Regions from separate parts of the Lysinibacillus sp. NPDC098008 genome, predicted to be linked through region 1. Evidence: a T-box and tRNA genes for the amino acid it is inferred to sense, from the RefSeq annotation. Region 1 holds a T-box; the other holds one or more tRNA genes.
What was found. A T-box is a leader RNA that pairs with one kind of tRNA and senses whether it is charged. The one in region 1 lies ahead of ACIQVU_RS10205 (valine--tRNA ligase), so its partner is inferred to be a tRNA-Val.
Positions count from the first base shown of each region.

Region 1 (9,133 bases):
GACATTTCCTTTGGAGAAAGGTTCCTCCACCTCATCAATCTCTGTGCGCATTAAGTTATAAAATTCATTGGCTAATTTGCCAAGCGTCCCACTAATAAAGCCAAGTACACTTGCGTATTCTGCTAAGCGATCACGTGAGGAGTGCCAGCAAATTTCAGGTGCTTGAAGTGCTAAAATTTCCATAGCACGCTGCTCAATAGCAATGCCCTGCTCTCCAAATGATGCATATGTACCAACACCACCGCTAATATTACCAGCAAAAGCGCGCTCCTCGATTTGTTGTAGACGCTCAATATGACGTAATATTTCGCTTAATACGACAGCCATTTTAAAGCCGAATGTTGTTGGCAAGCCTTGCATGCCATGTGAACGACCTGCGATTAATGTAAGCTTATGTTCTTTAGCAAGTACGGCTAGGGCATCTGCTACCTTCAATACATCACGTCGAATAATTTGATGTGCTTCTTTAAGTTGTAGGATAGTGCCTGTATCCACAATATCTTGTGTTGTAGCACCATAATGAACAAATTCGCCATGCTCGCCACTAATTTCTTGAATAGCCTTAATGGTTGGCATTAGTGAGTGTTTGAGCTTCGCCATATTTGCAGCAAGCTGTTCGAGATCGAAATGTGCTTGACTTGCTTGTTTGACAATTTCCTCAGCTGCTTCTTGGGGAATAACACCAAGCTCACCTTCTGCCTGTGCTAAAGCAATTTCTACAGCTAGATGCTTTTGTAATCTATTTTCATCAGACCAAACATTGCGCATTTCCTCTGTACCGAAGTTGTTTTTCAACATTATCATATCAATTACATGTGAGGGCATTTTATTATCTCCTTTTAAAACCAACTATTTCACTAAAGTTTATTATGAAACAAAGTATACTGGTTTACTCTGTTTTTATCAAGAATAATTTTAAAATTTTCGAATTTTTCTCTTAATTTGATTAAGCATTTTAAATAGGAAGAAAGTATAGTTATTTAGTGCAAATTTAATAACGTTAATTCTTAATTAATGATGGTTTATTCGTAGGAGATAATGACAAAAGGACTTCCATAAAGAGGAGGGTAACAAAAATTGTGCAGACTCTTTTCTAAAGGGGAGCTTCTGCGGATTGGAAAAAGGACTGTTTTTTGTCAAAATTATATCTTTCAGCATAGTCAAATTACGGGCAAAATCGTTTATAATAAAGCTATTCATAATAGAAAGTAGTGAAATGATATGGCAACAGGCACACATACGGTCGAAGTACCTGTAGGAATTGAACATGTATGGGATTTCGTTAGCGATATGGAAAAATGGGCAAAGCTTGTCCCAGGCTATAACGCACATAAAATGATTGATGATAAGCACTCTACATGGACTTTTAAAGGTAATGTTGGTGTTTTGAAAAAAACAGTAGAGGTAGAGATTACGATTTTAGAATGGGTAGCGCCAACAAAAGTAACTTTTGAATTGAAAGGTATTTCTGATAACTTTTCAGGAAATGGTTATTTCCTTGCAGAAAGCTTAGATGCTGAAAACACAAAAATGACAGGCTTTTTAGAAGTAACAGCAGGCGGATTAGCGGGTCCTGTTTTAAACCCAATTTTCAAACCTATCGTACCAAAAGCTACACAAATGCTAACAGATCGTGTAGCAAATAAAATTAAATTAGTGAATGTTTAATCAACATACGTAACAGTAAAAATGGCATGCTAGAGAGCAATTCTAGTATGCCATTTCTTTGTGAGCCTTCTCGCATACTATCCTTTGCATAGTCATATGATGCAAGGGGAGGGATTATTATCGAACACAAAACTTGGAAGATGTGTGAAACATTTTGTTTTCCTGGCTATGGTTGCCCAACAGAAATAGCAGCTGTGCAAATTAAACCACAGTGGCAGACAATGCAATTAGAGGACTCGCTTCGACTGATGGGTATTTACCATATTACTGCACATGTACGCTTTGATTTTCAGGATATGCAGGCTTATATGGAGCAAGAGGATATTATCGCTATTGATGCGCTTGATATTCAAGGGGATACGGGCTATTTTGAATATGCCGTACCTTTGCATATCGATTTGCCAAAAGAATCAGATGTAAAAGATTTAATGATTAAAGATATTCGCCCTAGTTTAACAAACCAAATGTGTCAACTGGAGTGGACAGTAACAAGTGTCTTTAATGAACTAGAACCTATTGTAGAAAAAGTGCCTGTAAGCGTTGCGGAGGAAGAACAGTCAGTTGCCATTGTAGCAGAAAGTGTGCCAGTAAAGCAGCATACTGCTGTAGCAGCTTCACACCAAGAGATAACGACAACAACAGATCAAAAAGTGACGCTGAGAGAATCCTCAAGCCATATTGTTGTACGTGAGTCGAGCTCTTGGCATGAAGTACCTTCAATGATTTGGGATTTAACGGAGGAATATACACCGCTAAAAGTCCGTGTTTCAAATGATATCTTTCAAAAGTAAGTAGCAAAGCAGCAGCAAAACTAGTAAAAAAATAAGATCGCCAGATGTTGGCACAATAATAACACGGATAAATTGAAAAGCACAAAGCGGTACGATAATCGTTCGACAATAGAAACGAATTTGTCGTAGCCATGGTGGTAAAAGCCAAGGGTTATATTTACGTCGACGCATTTAATGATTCACTTCCTTTTCACAGTTCCTAAAAACAATGAAATCACTTGAAAGACAACACGATTTTGCGGTACAATAAGGAAAATTCAATATGGATGCAATGATAGGGAAGAGTAAATTTGTTGTACATTTTAAGAGAGGAAATGGTAGCTGGGAAATTTCCATTTGTACGAAATTGAAGGTAGCCCTTGAGCAGCTTTAGTGAACTAATAGTAGTTAAAGCCGGTTAAACACCGTTACCGAATTAAGAGCCAGTAGGGTAGGCTAAGAAAAATTCTTAACCACTGCTGGAATTAAAGGTGGTACCGCGAACTAAAACTCCTTCGTCCTTTTAGACGACAGGAGTTTTTTTATTGGGTAAAAAATGAACAGCATTTCTTTACCAATAGTTTTCAAACAATAGGAGGAGTCAAGATGACAGAAAACATTTCAATGCCAACGAAGTATGACCCACAGTCCATTGAGGCTGGACGCTATGAATGGTGGCTACAAGGTAAATTTTTTGAGGCACAGCCTGAAAGTGGCAAAAAGCCTTATTCCATCGTTATTCCACCACCAAATGTAACAGGTAAACTACATCTTGGTCATGCTTGGGATACAACCTTACAAGATATCATTATCCGCATGAAGCGTATGCAAGGATACGATGCACTATGGTTACCAGGGATGGACCATGCAGGTATAGCAACACAAGCAAAAGTAGAAGCAAAGCTACGTGAGGATAATATTACACGTTATGATTTAGGACGTGAAAAATTCCTCGAAAAAACATGGGAATGGAAAGAAGAATATGCTGGACATATTCGTGATCAATGGGCAAAGCTTGGTCTTGGCTTAGATTATACACGTGAACGCTTTACCCTTGATAAAGGGCTATCAGATGCTGTTAAAACTGTTTTTGTACAATTATATGAAAAAGGCTTAATTTATCGTGGTGAACGTATTATTAACTGGGATCCTGCGGCGAAAACAGCATTATCTGATATTGAAGTAATTTATCAGGATGTGCAAGGTGCATTTTATCATATGAAATATCCACTAGCTGATGGTTCAGGTCATGTGGAAGTTGCGACAACACGTCCAGAAACAATGCTTGGTGACTCAGGCGTAGCTGTGCACCCAGATGATGAGCGCTACCAACATTTAATTGGCAAAACTGTTATTTTACCAATTGTAGGACGTGAAATTCCAATTGTAGCCGATGACTACGTAGATAAAGATTTTGGTACAGGTGTTGTAAAAATGACACCAGCGCATGATCCAAACGACTTTGAAGTAGGGAATCGTCATAATTTAGAGCGCATTCTTGTGATGAATGAAGATGGCACAATGAATGAGCTAGCTGGTAAATATCAAGGTATGGATCGTTTTGAATGTCGTAAGCAAATCGTAGCTGATTTACAAGAGGCTGGCGTGTTATTTAAAATTGAAGAGCATATGCACTCTGTTGGTCATTCAGAGCGTTCAGGTGCTGTTGTAGAGCCATATTTATCAGCACAATGGTTTGTAAAAATGCAGCCACTTGCAGATGCTTCACTAGAATTACAAAAGAATGAAGCAGGGAAAGTAAACTTTGTACCAGCTCGTTTTGAAAACACATATTCTCGCTGGATGGAAAATATTCGCGACTGGTGTATCTCTCGCCAATTATGGTGGGGCCATCAAATTCCAGCTTGGTATCATAATGAAACAGGTGAAATTTACGTTGGCAAAGAAGCACCAGCAGACAGCGAAAATTGGACACAAGATGAAGATGTACTGGATACATGGTTCTCTTCTGCGCTATGGCCATTTTCTACAATGGGCTGGCCAGATGAAGCAAATGCAGAATACAAACGCTACTACCCGACAAATACGCTCGTAACTGGCTATGATATTATTTTCTTCTGGGTATCGCGTATGATTTTCCAAGGCATTGAATTTACAGGACAACGACCATTTAAAGATGTGTTAATTCACGGTTTAGTACGTGATGGTGAAGGACGTAAAATGAGTAAATCACTTGGCAATGGTGTCGATCCAATGGATGTTATTGAACAATATGGTGCAGACTCATTGCGTTATTTCCTAGCAACAGGCTCTTCTCCAGGTCAAGATTTACGTTATACAACAGAAAAGGTAGAGTCCATATGGAATTTTGCCAATAAGATTTGGAATGCATCACGTTTTGCGCTAATGAATATGGACGGTATGACATATGATGACATTGACCTAACAGGTGAAAAATCAGTCGCTGACAAATGGATTTTAACACGTTTAAACGAAACAATTGAACGCGTAACATCACTTGCAGAGCGTTATGAATTTGGTGAAGTAGGCCGTGAGCTTTACAATTTCATTTGGGATGATTTCTGTTCTTGGTATATTGAAATGGCAAAATTACCGCTATATGGTGAGGATGAAGCAGCGAAAAAGACAACGCGTTCTATTTTAGCTTACGTACTTGATCAAACAATGCGTCTATTACATCCATTTATGCCTTTCATTACAGAAGAAATCTGGCAGCACTTACCACACGATGGTGAATCAATTACAGTAGCTGCATGGCCAACAGTACGCACAGACCTTCATTTTGCTGAAGAAGCAGATAATATGAAGCTTCTAATGGATATTATACGTTCGGTACGTAATATTCGTGCGGAAGTGAATACACCAATGAGCAAAAAAGTACCATTGTTTATTTCAGCAAAAGATGCTACAACAGTGGCAGTGCTTGAAACAAATAAAGCCTATTTAGAAAAATTCTGTAACCCTGAAACATTAACAATTGGTGAGAACTTAGAGGCTCCAGGTCAATCAATGACAGCAGTTGTTACAGGCGCACAAGTTTTCTTACCGCTTGTTGGGCTTATTAACCTAGAGGAAGAAATTGCTCGTCTTGAAAAAGAGCTAGAGAAATGGGCAAAAGAAGTAAAACTTGTAACAGGTAAGCTATCTAATGAGAAATTTGTTGCTAAAGCACCTGAAGCATTAGTAAACGCAGAGCGTGAAAAATTAGCAGATTATGAGAGCAAGCATGCCGTTGTCTTGAAACGCTTAGAGGAACTGAAAAATATGTAAAAAAATCGGTGGATGGCAATAAAGTCATCCATCTTTTTTTATTTTATGCAACGAAAGATATATGTTGTGTTAGGTAAAAGTATATAGTAAAATCAAGGATAATTAGTAGTATAGATGAGTGTCGCTTTATATAAATTAGGAAGCAAAGACTAATGTTTTGTTGGCGAAAATAGTAAATATCCCATTAAATGGAGGTGTTGTAGATGACAGGGAATATTGCAACAATTATTACAAAGGTGAATAGAGCTTGTGACGATCTTGATTTTGTTAGTGCAAGGGTACTAATCGAAACAAATCTTTTAAAATTATCAGAAGCAAAGTATTACCGATTATTGAATACGAGTGGTCGTGTATTGATCAAACATATACTAGCAAGCAATAGCGAGCAAAAAGAAGAAACGAAATTATCACGTACGGATTTATTAACCATTCATAAAATTAATGAATATTGTTCGAACTTTGATATTTCTATGCTTAAAAGAACATTAAAAAATTCCTTTGAATTAGTGCAACGTTCAGATGTATTGCCACTTTTAAATAATGACGCCAAAATTATTTTAGATAATATGGGTGCTTTATTGGGAACGCGCCAGCTAATGAATTAAACAAAAATAGTTAAACACACAGAAAGGTTCACACCTATCTGTGTGTTTTTTCTATTGAAATCGCTGTTATTCAACGTTACTTGTACTAAAATAGAGATATTGCATGAAAAGGAAGTGTTTTTGTTGTTTAATACAATGGATGAATGTACTAAATTTATTTTTTCATTAAAAGCAGTTGACCATAAACGTGCACCGCTTGTCCTTATGCGAGAGGTGCTAGCGCTTTTAGATAACCCTCACAACAAGCTACGCATTATTCATGTAGCTGGCTCTAACGGAAAGGGCTCAACGGTAAACGCATTAAGAGAAATGCTACAACATGCCAATTACAAAGTAGGCGCATTTACATCGCCACATCTAGAACGTGTAAATGAACGGATAACGATTAATGGTAAACCCATTTCAGATCAGCATTTTTTAGCTTATTTTAATAAGCTCGCACAAATCATAGAGCAACACTATAATGGTGATTTTCCAAGCTTTTTTGAGGTTGTTACACTTATTATGTTCCAATACTTTGCAGACGAAGGTATTGATATCGCATTGATTGAAGCAGGACTTGGTGGACGCCTTGATGCAACAAATGTTGTCACACCGCTTCTTGCTATTATTACAACAATTTCACTGGAGCATACAGCGTTTTTAGGAGATACATTTGCAAAGGTCGCTGCTGAAAAAGCTGGCATTATTAAAGAAGGCATTCCTGTTATTGTAGGCGTTCACAATCAGGAAGCATTAGCGGTCATAACAGAAACGGCTATGCAACAGCAGGCTCCATGCTTTGTTTTAGGGCAAGACTTTACAGTGACTACGAGCTTGCAAGGGGTAGATGGTCAGCGCTTTACTTATCAAATGGGCAATAAGTTAATGACGGATATCACATTAAAAATGGCTGGCTCACATCAGATTGATAATGCAAGCCTTGCGATTACAGCAATGCTTACATTGCGTGAAAAGAATGCGATTACGGTTACTGACCAAGCTATTCGCCAAGCATTGCAAGGTGCACAGTGGGCAGGGCGCTTTGAACAATGGCAAGACTATATTGTACTAGATGGTGCACATAATTCAGAGGGAACGACTGCACTTATTCAAACGTTGAAAGAGGTATATCCAAACTATCACTATCACTTTGTCTATGCAGCATTAGCAGATAAAGATCATGCAACTAGCATTGCATTAATGGATGCCGTTGCTGCCTCCATTGCTTTTACACAAATTGGTTTACCAAATGCTATGTCTGCCAAAAGCTTAGCACAGCTGTCGACGAATGCGAAGAAAAGCGATAATGAAAATTGGCAAGCCACGATTAGCATGTTATTACGCAAAAGGCAGCCTACTGACATAATTGTGATTACAGGTTCTCTTTACTTTATCGCTGAAGTTCGTCAGTGGCTACAGGAGGTAAAGCAATGATTCCTAAATTAAATTATTATAAAGAGCATTGGCATGTTCACAGCGATGATGTGATTAAGCCCGGCCTTACAGCAATGAAAGAGGCGCTATCCTTAGTAGGCAATCCAGAGCAGCTAGTGCCAACCGTTCATCTAGCGGGTACAAACGGAAAAGGGTCAACATTAACATTTCTTGAAGCAATTGCAAAGGAGCATGGCTTATGTGTCGGTAAATTTATGTCACCGTGCATTGTCGATGTGCATGACCAAATTCAAGTAGATGGGCAAGCGATTTCACAGGCTGCGATGGATAAGGTTTTTCAGCAAATGCAACGCGCTGGTCTTAGTGGAAAGCTCACAGATTTTGAGCTATTAACAGTTGCGGCATTTCTACACTTTAGCAATAGTAATGTTGATATTGCTCTTATTGAAGCGGGGATGGGAGGCTTATTGGATAGCACCAATGTTGTGACACCAATTGTTTCCATTATTCCAAGCATTGCTTTAGAGCATACACAGTTTTTAGGGGATACGCTTGCAAGTATAGCGCATCATAAAGCAGGTATTATTAAAGAACAACGACCAGTTATAATTGGGGAATTGCCAGAAGAGGCAAAGCGTGTTGTTGAACAAGAAGCCATACAAAAAAAGGCAGCTATTTTTGAGCTAGGATATCACTTTTCTGTCGTGCAAACGAGTAATGGGGAATGCTATCGGAATAATAAGCATTTCTACGAAATTTCCAACCTTCAACGTACAATGAAGGGGACACATCAGGCAAATAATATGGCATTGGCAATTACAGCATTTTTAGAAGTGGCAGCTACTTTAAATATAGCACCGAGCTCAGCAGCTATTCGACAAGCTATTAAAAATGCCGCTATTTTAGGACGCTTTGAAGAAATTATACCCTTTATTATTGTAGATGGTGCGCATAATCCAGCGAGTGTAGCGAAATTAGTGGAAACAATTCAGCATGAGTTTCCAAATGAAGCCATAACCTTTGTTGTTGGTATACTTGCAGATAAAGATGTCCAACAAATTTTAAGATTGTTGGAGCAGGTTAGCGACCATTTTTATTTCGTTGATTTTGACAATTCTCGCGCAATGGCTGCCGAACAATTGATGGCACTTTCCAATGCGACAAAGAAAGCAGTTTTGCTAGACTATGTTTCCTTTTTACAGCAGCAATCTACCAACAAAGAGCACACAATTGTAGCAGGCTCATTGTATTTATTAACAGCGGTGCGTAATCGTTTATTGATTGAGGATGCTTAAGAGTAGTTTACAAGCAAAAACACAGCGCCTATTGTGAGTAGAGGCTGTGTTTTTTTTGCGAAAATTTGGGGTTGAATATTGTCAATAATGGTTTTAAAGTCTAGTTCGATGCCTATTGATCCAATGCATCTAAATCTGTATATGTCTTTGGCTATGCCGCTTCTTT
Region 1 is NZ_JBIWBA010000009.1:53,534-62,666, reverse strand. It holds gene purB (adenylosuccinate lyase) at 1-825, opposite strand, end outside; gene ACIQVU_RS10220 (SRPBCC family protein) at 1,222-1,668, shown strand; gene ACIQVU_RS10215 (valyl-tRNA synthetase) at 1,809-2,459, shown strand; gene ACIQVU_RS10210 (hypothetical protein) at 2,436-2,630, opposite strand; T-box leader at 2,722-2,964, shown strand; gene ACIQVU_RS10205 (valine--tRNA ligase) at 3,045-5,690, shown strand; gene ACIQVU_RS10200 (hypothetical protein) at 5,894-6,295, shown strand; gene ACIQVU_RS10195 (bifunctional folylpolyglutamate synthase/dihydrofolate synthase) at 6,419-7,711, shown strand; gene ACIQVU_RS10190 (bifunctional folylpolyglutamate synthase/dihydrofolate synthase) at 7,708-8,967, shown strand.

Region 2 (9,133 bases), on a different contig from region 1:
TTTTAATGATTTATTGTTGTACTTATACCTTCTCCATTTTCTGTACATTCAATCGCTCAAATGCTTTCAAAATGAAAAATGACAATCGGGTATGTCGATCGGGAGGCATCCGCCGAATTTTCGATAAACCTCCACCTCGTCTGCTGAAGATAGTTGTCGTCCGATTTCTTCAGCTCAGGCGCTATAATTGTTTTCCGATTTTGCGCTCTCTTCCCTCCTTCTGCGCTTGTTCAAGGATAAGGTCGGACCTTTCCTTCAACCTCTCCATCATACTCAATCATATGCTATCCGTCAAATTTTCGTTATACATTATCGAATCAAATCGCTCACAATTCGATTCTTCTGCTCTATTTGATATTGTATCCATCACTTCACCCTCTCTATCCACCATTTCAACAATTCTATCCGTATAAAAAGCTCAATCTCCCATTACACAATGAGAAATTGAGCTTCACTATCTTTATTCAGCTAAGCCCATTTCTGTACGTACAACATCTGCAATACGCTCTACATAACGCTCACAATCTGCTTCAGTAGCAGCTTCCACCATCACACGCACAAGCGGCTCTGTGCCTGAAGGACGTACTAAGACACGGCCATTACCTGCCATTTCTGCTTCTACCTGTGCAATCACAGCAGCCACTTTAGCATTATCAGTTACAGCGTGCTTGTCTGTTACACGAACATTGACAAGACGTTGAGGGAAGATTTGCATTTCAGCAGCAAGCTCTGATAGCTTTTTGCCTGTTGCCTTCATAATGTTAACGAGCTGAATACCTGTTAGTAAGCCATCACCTGTTGTATTGAAATCTAGGAATACAATATGTCCTGACTGCTCGCCACCTAAATTATAGTCATTGGCACGCATTTCTTCTACAACATAGCGGTCACCAACAGCCGTTTGCACGCTTTGCATACCGTTATCCGCTAATGCTTTATAGAAGCCCATATTGCTCATAACTGTTGATACAATTGTTTGCTTTTTCAAACGTCCCACTGTATTTAAATGCTTACCGATAATAAACATAATTTGGTCGCCATCAACAATTTTACCATTTTCATCTATGGCAATTAAACGATCACCATCACCATCAAACGCTAAACCAACATCTGCATCTTTTTCTATTACAAATTGAGCCAATTTTTCTGGGTGTGTTGAACCAACACCATCATTAATATTTAAGCCTGTTGGTGAAGCACCCATTGTTGAAATATCAGCCTCTAAATCTGCAAATAGATGTGTTGCTAGTGATGAAGTCGCACCATGTGCACAGTCAAGTGCTACATGAATACCGTCAAACTCTTCACCCACTGTTTGTTTTAAGTATTGAATATATTTTTGTCCACCTTCAAAATAATCGCTTACAGACCCTAAATCAGCTCCAATTGGACGTGGTAATGTATCCTCCTGCGCATCTAGTAATGCTTCGATTTCGGCTTCTTGGGCATCCGTTAGCTTAAAGCCATCAGGGCCAAAAAATTTAATACCATTGTCAGCAACAGGGTTATGTGAAGCTGAAATCATGACGCCTGCATCTGCACTCATAATTCGAGTAAGGTAGGCAACTCCTGGTGTTGAAATAATTCCAAGACGCATTACTTCTACGCCAATTGATAAAAGACCAGCAACGAGTGCACCTTCAAGCATTTCGCCTGAAATACGTGTGTCACGACCTATTAAAACCTTTGGACGTTCAGTCGCATCCTTTGTTAGCACATAGCCGCCTACACGACCAAGCTTAAATGCAAATTCTGGTGTTAATTCACTATTCGCGACGCCACGGACGCCATCTGTTCCAAAATATTTACCCATTCTACTTATTCTCTCCTTCAATGCATGACCATGCCTACTAAGTTTTACTTTCAAGACACTTGTCCGCTTACTTTTGGAAAAAGTCTGTTTTGTTCATTTATTGGTAGCTATTCATAACCCTACAGCTCGTTTATTTGGCGAAGACCGTTACTTAGCCAAACAAACGTTAATTGGGTTTTGATTTAGAATCAACATAAAATTATAGCCAGATATTGTCTAAGAATCAACATTCTCTGTTTCTTCTGTTGATGTATTTTTATCATCAGTTGTTGTATTGTCATCAGTCACATCATTTTCCTCAGCTGGAGGTGGTGATTGTGGTGTTTCCTCTGTAACTGTCGGCGTCGTCTGCTGTTCCTGTTGTTGCCCCTGCTGCTCTTGCTGTTCTTGCGGTTCTAGTTGCTCTGTCCTTGTAATATCTGCCTCTACCTTTACTTTTTTGTCAGACACTTTTGTCACACCATCTGGTAACTTTACATCAATTTCATAAGTTTTTGACTCTGTAATTGTTGATAAATCAACCGTTACTGGAATATCTGCTAAAGCATCAATAATCGACTTTTTACCATATACCTTCATTGTTTTAGGTGTCAATGTTAAAGAGTTGATTGTAATATTATTTGCTGCCTTGCCAGTTTCTCTTATGACTACTGGCAGCTCTCTACTGTACTCCCCTATGTCTATTTGCACCTTCACTGTTTCAGGTTCGATGATAACATCCAGTTTATTCAAATCTCGGTCTAATACTTTTACTGCCGCTTCCTGTGAGAAGGATTGCTTTAAGCCTTGCTCACCTGTAACAGTTGCTTTTACATAACTGATGCTTTCAATAGCGCTTTTCGCACCTGTTATATAAACAGTCGGTGGATCGGCTACCATATCCTTCAATATATAGCCCTCTTCAATTAAACGACTATTCATTTCAGGGTCTACACGGAACTCCTGTGTTACTTTTTCCTCAATATTGACACGTACTGTTTCAGGGTCTAATGTGACATCTAGCTTTTCTGAAATATTTTCATACTGTAGATTTACATCATGTTCTCCCATTAATAAGTTACTTAAATCAACAAACACCGAAAAATCCTTTGATGCCTTTGTTTTAAGCACCAATGCCATTGGACCTTCTATCGTAACATCTACCGTTTCAGGCAAGCCTGTGATAATAAAGTTTTCATTATCATAATAAACATCTACTGGCACATCATGAATGACATCTTTCTGTTCATTCGATGTTGTTTTATTTATTGGAGATAGCTCAGTACGAACTGAGAAAAAAAGCAAAAATGCCAAAAATAGCGCGATAATTCTTAATACCCAAGGGCTATCCATCATTTTATCCATTCTTTTTCCCCCTCCAAGTCAACTTAGAGGCTGCATTTGATTCCTGTGCTGATCCGAACCACATTTTGCGTAGCAATGTTTCGAATTCCTCTAGAGAAAGATTGCGGTGGAGATTACCATTTAACGTAATACTGATTGCACCTGTTTCCTCTGATACAACAATTGTAATCGCATCTGTCACTTCACTTAAGCCAAGGGCAGCACGGTGGCGTGTTCCTAGCTCTTTTGAAATAAACGGACTTTCAGAAAGCGGTAAATAACAGGCTGCTGCTGTAATTTTATCTCTTTGCATAACCACTGCTCCATCATGTAGCGGTGTATTTGGTATAAAGATATTGATAAGCAACTCTGATGAAATTTCAGCATTTAGTCCTATACCTGTTTCAATATATTCATTTAGGCCCGTTTCCTTTTCAATAGAAATTAACGCACCTATTCGACGTTTGGCCATATAGCTAACAGATTTTTTCATAGCCTCAATAAGCCTTGTCTGTTCCTCCTCTACTTGACTAGAAGAGCGCTGGAATAGCTTCCCTCGACCAATCTGCTCAAGCCCACGCCTAATTTCAGGTTGGAATATAATAATAATCGCTAGGAAACCATACTCAATTACTTGTTGTAGCATCCAACCAAGCGTTTGTAACCCTAAAAGGTCTGTTGCGATGCGCGCAATAATAATGACGAAAATCCCTTTTAGTAATTGAACAGCCTTCGTACCTTTAATGAGGGTTAAGACTTTATAGACAACGTACCAAACAAGCAGTACATCAATGAAGTTAATAGCAATATTCACAGGCGTTAAATCTGTGAAATATTCGATAATTTGCATGTGGCATCCCCCACTTTTCATTACGAATCCATACACATTTAAGTATATCACATTCTTAACAATGTAACTTTTTTCAAATAAAAAGTCTACTCAAAAGAGTAGACTTTTCAGCCTCTCACGTGCACTATTGTTTAGGACGTATAGAGTGTTATTTAGTTTCGTCTTTGTCATCAAATGTCATGGCTGATTTTACAGAGTTTTTAATCTTATACCATAACCATTCAAACACTTCATCAATTTCTTCAATTTTACCTGAAACGACTGCTGAAGATGCCATATATTGCCCGTTAATTACTGTGACGTCACCATCAACTTCACCTTCAATAATCAAATCGCCATTTTTCACAACAATATCGCCCTTCACCACTTCTCCTTCAGGCACAATTACCGTTTGACCATCCACTACTAAATTTGGTTGCTTGGTCACAGAGAAGTTTTGATCATCCATAAAGCTACCAAGCAATGTAGCGCTCATGAATAAGCAAAATACTGCTGCTGCCACAAAGAATGGATGCCGGCGTATCCATTTTTGTATACCTACTCGACTTTTTGGTTTTGGTAAGCGAGCCATCACTGCTGTTTCAAAACCGGGAGGCGCTGTAATGTGGGAAGCACTTTTCACAAAGGCGATTGTTTCACTTAATTCTTGCATCATTTGTTTACAATCATTACATGTATGCAAGTGCTCCTTCAGCTCTTGCTCATGCTCACGACTAATGTCACCGTCTAAATAATCATGCATATATTCTATAATATGCTCTGGACAAGTATTCATGACGCTCCCCCTCCTACAGATTGTTTAATTGTTTACGTAATGCCTCACGTCCGCGATGAATTCTTGTTTTCACCGTGCCAAGCGGCATATCCAAAATCTCGCTAATTTCTTGTAACGATAACTCTTCTATATATTTCAATACGATAACTGAACGATATTTATCCGGCAAACGTCCAATCTCATATTGAATGCGATCTTGTAGCTCCATCTGCTCTAACTGTTCCTCTGGTAGCTGGTCGTCTGCTGCAATTTGTGAATACATATCAAGCCCTTCTGTACCAGCTACTTCCGCATCTAAATAATAATCTGGCTTCTTTTTACGAATACGGTCTATACAAAGGTTTGTCGCTATGCGATAAAGCCACGTAGAAAATTTTCTTTTCTGATCAAAAGTATGCAGGTTCATATAAGCACGAACAAAGGCTTCTTGAGCAATATCCTCAGATTCCTGCTTGTTGCCTAACATTCGATAGCATACTTGGTACAGTTTGTGCTGATAGAGACTCACAATATCGGCAAATGCGTTTTGATCGCCTTTAAGCACTTGTTTTATTCTCTTATTTACTAACGCATCCATTGTGTTGACTTCTCCACCTTTACAACTGTCTTATACTATACGAACCATCAATAAGAAAAGTTTCGTTTTTTTTATTATAGCAAAAGATTTTTATGCAATGTGGCAATAGGCAATTTTTTGTCAAATATTATTTAAACCAGTGTTTCTCCAAATAAAGAACCCATTAATGCAACAGCAACATTTGCAGTTGTATTCTTTTCATCTAAAATTGGATTCACTTCTACAAACTCAGCTGACGTTAACATGCCTGATTCCTGTAGCATTTCCATTGCTAAATGACTTTCACGGTACGTAATTCCTCCAGGAACAGGTGTACCAACTCCTGGTGTATAAAGTGGGTCTAAACCATCTAAATCAAGTGATAAGTGTAAGCCATCTACATTGCGCTCTTTTAAATAAGCAAGCGCATCTTCCATAACACGCGTCATACCAAGTCGATCAATCTCATGCATTGTATACACTTTAATGCCTTGCTGACGAATCAATTCTCGCTCACCAGGGTCTACTGAGCGTGCTCCAATGATAATAACATTCTCTGGCTTAATTTTTGGTGCATGGTTACGAATTTGTACTAAACGTTCATGTCCTAATCCAATGCTTACCGCTAATGGCATACCATGAATATTACCAGAAGGCGTTGTTTCAGGTGTGTTTAAGTCTGCATGTGCATCAAACCAAATAACACCTAGATTATTATAATGTTCACCTAGTCCCGCTAGTGTGCCAATTGCAATGCTATGATCCCCGCCAAAAACAAGTGGGAATTTTTTCTCCTCTATTACTTCATGTACGCTATTAGCTAAAGCAGTACTTACTTCTACTACTTCCTCTAAGTTCAATAATTTTTCATCAACAACAGCATCTGCATGTTTGTGACTTACACGAATATCCCCTTGGTCATGCACCTCATGTCCAATAGCCTTTAAACGATCTACAATACCTGCATAGCGAATAGCGCTTGGCCCCATATCCACACCTCGTCGCGTTTGGCCATAATCTGATGGTACACCGATAATAGAAATATTTAGTTTATTCATGTTTTTATACCCCCTAAAAGTTATAAGATCATTGTAAACCCTAGACATCACTTGGCTCAACTTAACATAAATATGCATATTTATTCAAATTGAAATAGCATAAAAAAATCTCCTACCGTTATTAGTAAGAGATTAGTTATCTGTAGTTAATATAACACTTTTTAATATTGTTTATTCAAAAAAGTGAGCCATGAAGGACTCGAACCTTCGACCCTCTGATTAAAAGTCAGATGCTCTACCAACTGAGCTAATGGCTCATAAAAGAAAAAAATGGCTGGGGTACTAGGATTCGAACCTAGGCATGACGGAATCAAAATCCGTTGCCTTACCGCTTGGCTATACCCCAATCATTTATAAAAAACTGGTGGAGGGGGACGGATTCGAACCGCCGAACCCTAAGGAGCGGATTTACAGTCCGCCGCGTTTAGCCACTTCGCTACCCCTCCGAAATAACACAATAATGGTGGAGGATGACGGGCTCGAACCGCCGACCCCCTGCTTGTAAGGCAGGTGCTCTCCCAGCTGAGCTAATCCTCCATAGAAACAAGTGTTATATTACAGTTTATTTTCTTTTAAAGCCTGTACATTATAAATGGTGACCCCTACGGGATTCGAACCCGTGTTACCGCCGTGAAAGGGCGGTGTCTTAACCACTTGACCAAGGGGCCAAAATATTAAGTCTTAAACAAGACAAGAACTATAATAACATTACTTTTTAATTACCGCAAGACTTTTTTATAATTTTTTTATGTATAAATATATTTTAAAAAAGAGCAAAAAAATGGCTCCGAAGGCAGGACTCGAACCTGCGACAACCTGATTAACAGTCAGGTGCTACTACCAACTGAGCTACTTCGGAACAATAATGATATTCACTTTAGTATTGTAAAGCTCTTAAGTACATTTATTATTATAGCAACGATTATTAATAATGCAAGACATTTTGCAGATTTTTTTACGTTTTACAGTTAGAATGTTTTACCTCTCACCTCGAAATGTATAATAGTTCTCTATTAAAACTAATATTTCTATTTTGCATACCATATATTGTTGCTGTATATTATTGTAATTGTTAAAATAAAAATAGTTTTAGGAATTTTCTATTAAATTTCTTTAAGGGGGAATGTTTATATGGTAACTACAAACGATTTAATTGCACCTGAATTTTATAATATCACGGAGGAATTAGAAAAATTTTCTCAGGATAATGATCGCCAAGCCATTCGTTGGATAAATGCACAGCAGGAAAGACGAACAGTTTCTTATGCAGAGCTTATTCAAAAAATGAACCAGTATGCGAATGCTTTTACAAAACAAGGGCTTCAAAAGGGTGATCGTGTATTAGTGATTACCCCCCGCCTTCCAGAAGCATATTTTGTTTTTCTTGGCTGCTTAAAGGCTGGTATTGTCCCTATTTCGTGCTCAGAAATGCTACGTGCAAGTGATTTAGAATATCGTATGGAACATTCATCTGCTAGTGCAGTTATTGCCTATGGAGCCTTTACTGGCGAGGTTGATCGAATTACCTCTACCGTAGGAGCATTAAAAAATAAATTAGTTATTGGTACAGCAGTCGGCGATTGGGTATCTTTAGATGAATTAGCGAATACACAACCAACTACATTTACAGCTGTTACAACTAAGCGTGATGATATGGCATTCCTTTCCTATACTTCTGGTACGACAGGTAAGCCTAAAGGTGTTGTTCATTCACATGGCTGGGGTTATGCACATATTCGAACGGCTGCCTCACAATGGCTTTGTGTACGGGAAGGTGATTTAGTATGGGCAACAGCAGCTCCAGGCTGGCAAAAATGGATTTGGAGCCCGTTTTTATCAACGATAATGCTTGGTGCTACTGCATTCGTCTATCATGGCGGTTTCGATGCAAAAACATACCTTCAGCTTATTCAAGATGAAAAAATCAATGTCCTATGCTGTACACCGACTGAATATCGTATTATGGCAAAGCTTGATAATTTACAAGATTATAATCTATCCTCTCTTCGTAGCGCTGTTTCTGCTGGTGAACCATTAAATCGTCCAGTTATTGAAACATTTTTAAAGCATTTTGCTCTAAAAGTACGGGATGGCTATGGGCAAACTGAAAATACATTATTAATTGGCACACTCGAAAATACTGAATTACGCCCTGGCTCAATGGGTGTTCCAACTCCGGGTAATATTGTACGTATTATCGACCATGAGGGCAATGAAGCACCTGTTGGCGAAGTTGGTGATATTGCTATACACAAATCTTCACCAGCCCTATTCAAAGAATATTATCGAGAACCTGAGCGCACACAGGCTGCTTTCCGTGGTGAATGGTATATTACAGGAGATCAGGCAAAACGTGATGAGGATGGTTACTTCTGGTTTGAAGGACGTGGAGATGACATTATTATTTCATCTGGTTATACAATTGGACCATTTGAGGTAGAGGATGCATTAAATAAGCATGAGGCTGTCCAAGAATGTGCGGTAGTCGCTGCGCCAGATGAAATTAGAGGACATATTGTCAAAGCCTTTATTATCCTACGAGATGGCTTTAAAGAGCGTGATGAGGAAGCATTAATCAAAGAGCTTCAAGAGCATGTAAAAGCTTTAACAGCACCATATAAATATCCTCGTAGCATTGTCTTTATTGACGAATTACCAAAAACAACGTCTGGCAAAATCCGCCGTGTTGAGCTACGAGCAGCAACTGTTTAAAAGGATTTTTCAAAGGTTGTAATAAGAGGGCTGCTGGAATAGTCAG
Region 2 is NZ_JBIWBA010000041.1:2,590-11,722, forward strand. It holds gene glmM (phosphoglucosamine mutase) at 461-1,813, opposite strand; gene ACIQVU_RS19475 (CdaR family protein) at 2,030-3,157, opposite strand; gene cdaA (diadenylate cyclase CdaA) at 3,150-3,986, opposite strand; gene ACIQVU_RS19485 (anti-sigma factor family protein) at 4,135-4,761, opposite strand; gene sigW (RNA polymerase sigma factor SigW) at 4,775-5,338, opposite strand; gene rocF (arginase) at 5,470-6,375, opposite strand; tRNA gene ACIQVU_RS19500 (tRNA-Lys) at 6,560-6,632, opposite strand; tRNA gene ACIQVU_RS19505 (tRNA-Gln) at 6,647-6,721, opposite strand; tRNA gene ACIQVU_RS19510 (tRNA-Tyr) at 6,738-6,821, opposite strand; tRNA gene ACIQVU_RS19515 (tRNA-Val) at 6,837-6,912, opposite strand; tRNA gene ACIQVU_RS19520 (tRNA-Glu) at 6,969-7,043, opposite strand; tRNA gene ACIQVU_RS19525 (tRNA-Asn) at 7,158-7,234, opposite strand; gene mbcS (acyl-CoA synthetase MbcS) at 7,507-9,087, shown strand.
Region 2: it encodes a tRNA-Val, which carries the amino acid that the T-box ahead of ACIQVU_RS10205 (valine--tRNA ligase) is inferred to sense. The anticodon was not compared.